2 regions of the Exiguobacterium sp. SH3S1 genome follow, and region 2 is predicted to be linked to the other one. Evidence: predicted binding sites of a transcription regulator. Region 2 holds the regulator's gene; the other holds the start of a gene.

Region 1 (3,683 bases), on a different contig from region 2:
TCGCGCGCTCGACGACGAACTTGAGCGATTGGTTCAATTCCGGATCAGGTTCACCTTGGCGGGCGACGATGTAGATCTCGCGGCCGAACTTCGCGTAGATACGACTCGTATTGGCGTCTTTAGACGCCTTTTTCTCTTTAATGTTGTTCCATTTACGACCCATTACGTGTCATCTCACTTTCCATTGTTCGATAGATTCACTGTCGATTATATAAGAAGAAGCGAGCGTTGACGAGAGAAAATCATCCCTCGCTCTTGTCCATCTTCTCAACGATCTCGGTCAGCGTCTTTAAACTGTCGATCAAGCGGTCGGTCTCATCCTCATCGAGGAACGCTAACCGATCCTCGAACAGGCGCCGAAACGAGTCGCGCCGCTCGAGGAGCACGCGCTCTCCTTGGTCGGTTAATTGGTTCCAGATGACGCGGCGGTCGCGCTCGTCAGGGACACGTGTAATATACCCTTCGTCGACGAGCTTCGTGATGAGCGGCGTCACGTTCGGCGGGGCAATTGATAACGTCTCACTAATTTGTCCGTTCGTGACCGCGCCTTCATCCTCGATCAACATCAATAGATGAAAGTGAGAGAAATTTAAGTTCGGGATTTGCGGGAGGTCGGAGCGGCGGAGCAGTTTTCTTCTGATTAACGGGATCAGTTTCACAAACTGATCGGCTGCATCTTGTCTTGGCATAGTCATAGTCACTTCCTAGTCAGGTTCTTTCTTCATTATACACGACCACAGGCGGGGTGGACGAGCAATCATCGGACTGTGAGCATTTACACACCGATTCCGCCAAACTAACGACACAAATAATGTAAGCGTTTACATATAGGTCTGTCCTTGTTTTCATGAAAACGCATACGATTTTACTGAGCTGATCTATAAAAATCAAGACCTATCCTCAAACAGCAAAAAAATATTGTGAAAGAGTTCACATTGTTGTCACGCACAAATTGAATGAAACGGTGTATTCTATGAATGTGAAGGAAAGCACAAACTCTTATCAGGCAAACCGATTATCCCGTGCTCTCCATCAAGTCAGAAGATCAGCTCTCATTCATGAGGAGGAAACCAACATGGCAGTTAAAGAGAAAGCAGTAGTGGAAACATCAGCAGAACAGATGGTCGACACGCTCGTCAAGCAAGCGCACACGGCACTCGACACGTTGATGACGTTTGACCAAGAGAAAATCGACACGATCGTCCAAGCGATGGCGTTAGCCGGACTCGAGCAACACGTCGTACTCGCTAAACATGCATTTGAAGAAACAGGTCGCGGTGTGTTTGAAGACAAGATGATCAAAAACATCTTTGCGACAGAATATATTTTCAACTCACTTCGCGGTGAGAAAACAGTCGGCGTCATCGAAGACGATGAGCAAAACGGCATCACATACATCGCCGAGCCGGTCGGTGTCGTCGCCGGGGTCACACCGGTCACGAACCCGACATCAACGACGATGTTCAAAGCGATCATCGCCATCAAAACACGTAACCCGATCATTTTCGGCTTCCACCCGTCAGCACAACAATGTTCAAGTGCAGCGGCCCGCGTCCTTCGTGACGCAGCAATCGCAGCAGGTGCACCGGAACATTTGATCCAATGGGTCGAAAAACCGTCACTCGACGCGACGAAAGCACTCATGAACCACCCAGGCGTGGCCATGGTACTCGCAACAGGCGGCGCGGCAATGGTGAAGTCGGCTTACTCGACAGGTAAACCAGCGCTCGGCGTCGGACCTGGTAACGTCCCGGCTTATATCGACAAGACAGCGAAAGTAAAACGCGCCATCTCGGACGTCATCTTATCGAAAACGTTCGATAACGGCATGATCTGTGCGTCAGAACAAGCGATCATCGTCGACCAAGAAGTATATGAAGACGTGAAACGTGAAATGACAGCGCTTGGCTGCTACTTCTGCTCACCAGAAGAAAAAGCCAAACTCGAAACACTCGTCATCAAGACAGACACATGTGCGGTCAACCCTGAGATCGTCGGGAAACCGGCAGCATGGATCGCCGAGAAAGCTGGACTCAGCGTCCCGGCCGACACGAAAATCTTGATCGCTGAACTCGAGACAGTCGGCGCGACAGAACTGCTCTCACACGAGAAGCTCAGCCCGGTGCTCGGCGCTTATAAAGTTCAATCACGAGAAGAAGGCTTCGCGATCGCTGAGAAAATGCTTGAAATCGGTGGTCTCGGTCATACGGCCGCAATCCACTCGACAGACGACGACGCGATCCTCGCGTTCGGACTTCGCATGAAAGCTTGCCGCATCATCGTCAACTCGCCAACGGCACACGGCGGTATCGGTGACCTTTACAACGAAATGACACCATCACTCACACTCGGTTGTGGGTCGTACGGTAAAAACTCCGTCTCTGAGAACGTGACGGCGAAACATCTACTCAACGTGAAAAAGGTGGCGAGACGTCGCGTGAATATGCAATGGTTTAAAGTCCCTGAAAAAATTTACTTCGAGAAAAACTCGGTTCAATACTTGCAGTCGCTCACGTCGAAAAAACGGGCAATGATCGTCACAGACGAAATGATGGTCAAACTCGGATTTGCTGACAAAGTCATCAAAAACTTGCCGGCTGGTGTTGACTACCGCATCTTCGACCAAGTCGAGCCAGACCCATCAGTCGAGACGGTCATGGCCGGTGCTGAGGCGATGCGCCAATTCCAACCAGACATGATCATCGCGCTCGGTGGTGGTTCACCGATGGATGCTGCGAAAGGGATGTGGCTCTTCTACGAACGTCCAGAAGAGAAGTTCTCAAACCTTCGCCAGAAGTTCATGGATATCCGCAAACGGACGTACAAGTTCCCGACGCTCGGCAACAAGTCGATGTTCGTCGCGATCCCGACGACGTCAGGTACAGGTTCAGAAGTTACACCGTTCACGGTCATCACTGATAAAAAACGGAACGTCAAATACCCGATTGCCGACTACGCGATCACACCAGACGTCGCCATCATCGACCCTGAGTTCGTTATGACGGTACCGGCTTCAATCACGGCTGACACAGGAATGGACGTCTTGACACACGCGATCGAAGCGTACGTATCGGTCATGGCGAACGACTATACAGACGGACTGGCCCTCCGTTCGATGAAGATGATCTTCGACTACCTCCCGAAAGCTTACGAAAACGGAAGCGACGCTGAAGCTCGTCAAAAAGTGCACAACGCCTCAACGATGGCTGGTATGGCATTCGCGAACGCGTTCCTCGGGATCAACCACTCGATCGCGCACAAAATCGGTGGCGAGTTCCACGTGCCGCACGGTCGGACGAACGCGATCCTCATGCCGCACGTCATCCGCTACAACGCGACACGCCCATCGAAACTTGCGGCGTTCCCGAAATATGAGTCATTCATCGCTGACGAGCGCTACGCTGAAATCGCACGCTTCCTCGGACTCCCGGCGAAGACGACTGAAGAAGGCGTCGAGTCACTCGTCCAAGCGATCATCGAGCTCGGACAGCGCTTGAACATCAAACTCTCGTTCAAAGCACAAGGCATCAAGAAAGCGGACCTCGATGCGAAGATCGACAAAATGGCGGTCGATGCGTTCGAAGACCAATGTACGACGGCGAACCCGAAAATGCCGCTCGTCGAAGAATTGAAAGAAATCATGTACGCAGCGTACGAAGGCGTCTAAGAATCCATGATCAGAG
Region 2 (3,683 bases):
TGGTTCGTCGGCTCATCCAAGATGAGCAGGTCCGGGCTTTGCAGGAGCATCTTCGCTAAGGCAAGACGTGTCCGCTGTCCGCCTGAGAGCGTGTCGATCCGACGTTCGAAGTCGTCCGGGTAAAACCGCATCCCGTGCAAGATCGAGCGGATCGTCGCTTCATACTGATAGCCGCCGCGGTCTTTGAACGTGTGCTGCTCCTCGTCATACGCCGCGAGCAGACGCTCGTAGGCGGCCGGGTCGTTCAAGATCCGCTCCGAGCCCATGTCTTGCTCCATCTGGCGGAGCGTCTTCTCTTGTTCGATCAAATCGGTGAAGACGGTGAGCATCTCGTTCCACATCGTCTCGTTCGATTCTAACCCCGAGTCTTGGGCGAGATAGCCGATCGTCACGTCTTTTGGCTTCATGATGTCGCCCGAGTCATAATTGTACTCGCCGGCGATGACTTTTAACAGCGTCGACTTGCCGGCGCCGTTGCGGCCTACGAGGGCGACGCGTTCGCCTTCTTGGATTTCTAGTTTGACATTCTCTAAAATCGGCTCGACGCCGAACGATTTGGATAAGTTGTTGACTTGCAGTAGGATCAAGTGAAAAAACCCCTTTCTCTCTGTTTAGTATACTTTATTTCTTCCCCTTTTCAGGTATATTCATTGAGTGCTTATGTGAATTCGTTTACAATCAAGGTGTATGAAATCAGATTCGTTTGAAACGCGTCGTAAAAAGGAGGCTCTTTCCGTTGAGTCAAAACGAACCAAAGATTCCGCAAGCGACAGCCAAACGGTTGCCACTATACTATCGGTTTATCCAAAGCCTACATTCGTCAGGGAAACAGCGTGTGTCTTCTGCTGAACTGAGCGAGGCGGTCAAGGTCGATTCGGCAACGATTCGCCGTGACTTCTCATACTTCGGTGCGCTCGGTAAAAAGGGATATGGCTATAACGTACAGTATCTGTTAGACTTTTTCCGTAAGACGCTGAATCAAGACGAGATCACGAACGTCGCCTTGGTCGGGGTCGGTCATCTCGGGACAGCGTTCGTCAACTATAACTTCCTTAAAAACAATAACACACATATCGTCGTCGGGTTCGACGCAGACGAGACAAAAGTCGGCACGACGATGTCAGGTGTCCCGATTCATCACGTCGATGAGATGGAACAAATCATGAAGCAAAACAAAATCGATGTCGCCATCCTCACGGTCCCGTCCGCTTACGCGCAGCCGGTTGCCGATGACTTGGTCCGCTATGGCGTTCGAGGGATCTTGAACTTCACGCCGGCGCGATTGACTGTACCGGACACGGTCCGCGTCCATCATATCGACTTGTCGATCGAACTCCAGTCGCTCATTTACTTTATGCAACACTATCCATCCGCTGAGGGGGTCCATCAATAATGGAATTTCTACAATCATCACTCGTCGTCGGTATCCCAGGTGGCGTCAGTATTTTCGTCATCGCCATCATCGCGCTCATCCTCTTCGGGCCGAAGAAATTGCCAGAGTTCGGCCGGGCAGCGGGGCAGACGCTCCGTGAGTTCAAAAATGCCACGAACGGTATGATGAAAGAGCACGACGAGACCGACAAGAAAGAAATTGAGAAGAAAGAGCAGTAAGCCATGAGCCATCAACCTGATCAAGAACGGGCACTGTCCGATCACTTGACAGAGCTGCGGAGACGACTGATGCTGTCGGCATTTGTCGTCTTTGCCTTCTTTCTGATCGCTTTGCCGAGTGTCAAATACGTGCTCGCCTATCTGCAGGCGGACCTCGTCGAACGAGGGCTCGAGCTGAACGCCTTTGGGGTCGCGGACCCGCTCATGATTTACTTGAACTTGGCGCTCGTCATCGGGCTCGTCGCGTCTGGTCCATTTCTACTGTATCAACTGTGGGCGTTCGTCGCACCTGGTCTGCATCCGAATGAACGAAAATGGACGCTCGCCTATATCCCGGTCATCTTTATCTTGTTCCTCATCGGTCTCGCATTCGCCTACTATTGGTTGTTCCCGCTCGTCCTCGATATCTCGACGGACCTCGGGCAAGACCTCGGTCTGACGCAAATCATCGGGGCGACGAACTATTTCACGTTCCTGTTGCAACTGACAATCCCGTTCGGACTGTTGTTCCAGTTGCCGGTCGTGACGATGTTCTTGACGCGCATCGGTGTCGTGACGCCGTACTTCCTCTCAAAAATTCGGAAGTACGCCTACTTCGCCTTGTTCGTCATCGCGGCATTCATCACGCCGCCGGATTTGACGTCGCACCTCATGGTGTCGCTGCCGCTCTTCTTCCTATATGAGATCAGCTTATCGATCTCACGCATGACGTACCGCGGTGTGCTCCGACGTGAGAAAGAGGCGATGGTGAAAGAACAGATGGATTTGATGAAGCAAATGAATGAGAAGTGAACACTACGTCATGAGACGTGGTGTTTTTTTAATGCGAGTGCGCTAAACTGGAAGTATCTTGAAAAGGGGCTTGGCCATCGTGTTGATCGGACTGTTTCTCCTTGTCGGTTGGCACGTATCACGGTTGGCATAACGGTGCTTTTTGGTCGCAAACTGTCGTACTGAAACTACATGTTCAAAGTGATATTGGTCGTAAACGCTTTTTCTGCAACAAGGAAGTACATGCTCATATGAAACCAATCAAACACACGTCAGGGGGAGAAACGATGACTTGGGAGTACTACGGGGATGAGCTCATCATCATCGGTGTGTTGACGACAATTCTGTTGATTGCCGTGCTGAACTTTTGGAAGTCGCCATTCAAGCGGAGACTTGCCTTCTCGTTGACGCTGCTCGTCGTGGGATACGTGTCGTGTATCATCGGACTCGTCTTCGTCCGCGGGTGGGACGCCCTGGGCTGGATCTTGTACGGCTTTATATTGTATGTGATGGGTCTCGTCACATATATCGGTGTCGTCATCTACCACTGGATGAAAGCGAGACGCACGTCCAATTCATGATCAAAACCGTTCCTGCCGAGGAACGGTTTTTTGTCGTCACAACCGGCGTTCAAACTTTAGACATAATTACGTGAAAAACTGAGCAAAGGGATTGTCAAACCTTCTTGTGAAATAGTACACTAAGTTCAGAAAGCGAATGTGATATTTGTCACAAACACTAACTTGCCTACAACTCAAAGGAGAGACTACCATATGAAAATCGCAGTCATCGGATGTACACACGCAGGAACAGCAGCAGTCAAAGGCTTACTCGCCAAGCACGAGAATCTCGACATCACCGTGTATGAGCGGAACGACAACGTCAGTTTCCTCTCGTGTGGGATCGCCCTCCACGTCGGCGGCGTCGTCAAACGCGCTGAAGAATTGTTCTACTCATCACCGACCGAGCTCGAAGAACTCGGCGCGACGATGCGCATGAAGCATGACGTGTTGAACATCGATGCGGAAGCGAAGACGGTCCACGCCAAAAACCTCGAGACGGGTGAAGACGTATATGACACGTTCGACCGTTTGATCGTGACGACAGGATCTTGGCCGATCGTCCCGACGCTGCCTGGCATCGAGATGACTGGGATCGAACTTTGCAAAAACTATGGCCACGCTCAGCGCATCATCGAGCGGGCGAAGGGTGCGACAAATATCGCCGTCATCGGTGCCGGCTATATCGGCGTCGAGCTCGTCGAGGCGTTCGAAGTGTACGGCAAGCACGTCACGTTCATC

The links. Region 2 encodes Rex, which represses fermentation and respiration genes when NADH is low (regulators of the CRP and FNR family bind a similar motif). Its sites were predicted from a motif close to TTGTGAAATATTTCACAA; they were not measured.
Region 1: a site for Rex is predicted at 919-936, ahead of adhE (bifunctional acetaldehyde-CoA/alcohol dehydrogenase). Genes of this name have one in related genera too.

The regions. Positions count from the first base shown of each region.
Region 1 covers NZ_SJUW01000011.1:61,651-65,333, reverse strand. The annotation lists gene EVJ26_RS11925 (YebC/PmpR family DNA-binding transcriptional regulator) at 1-163, opposite strand, end outside; gene EVJ26_RS11920 (MarR family winged helix-turn-helix transcriptional regulator) at 243-689, opposite strand; gene adhE (bifunctional acetaldehyde-CoA/alcohol dehydrogenase) at 1,076-3,667, shown strand.
Region 2 covers NZ_SJUW01000007.1:163,591-167,273, reverse strand. The annotation lists gene EVJ26_RS09895 (ABC-F family ATP-binding cassette domain-containing protein) at 1-587, opposite strand, end outside; gene EVJ26_RS09890 (redox-sensing transcriptional repressor Rex) at 737-1,393, shown strand; gene EVJ26_RS09885 (twin-arginine translocase TatA/TatE family subunit) at 1,393-1,611, shown strand; gene tatC (twin-arginine translocase subunit TatC) at 1,615-2,403, shown strand; gene EVJ26_RS09875 (hypothetical protein) at 2,670-2,963, shown strand; gene EVJ26_RS09870 (FAD-dependent oxidoreductase) at 3,156-3,683, shown strand, end outside.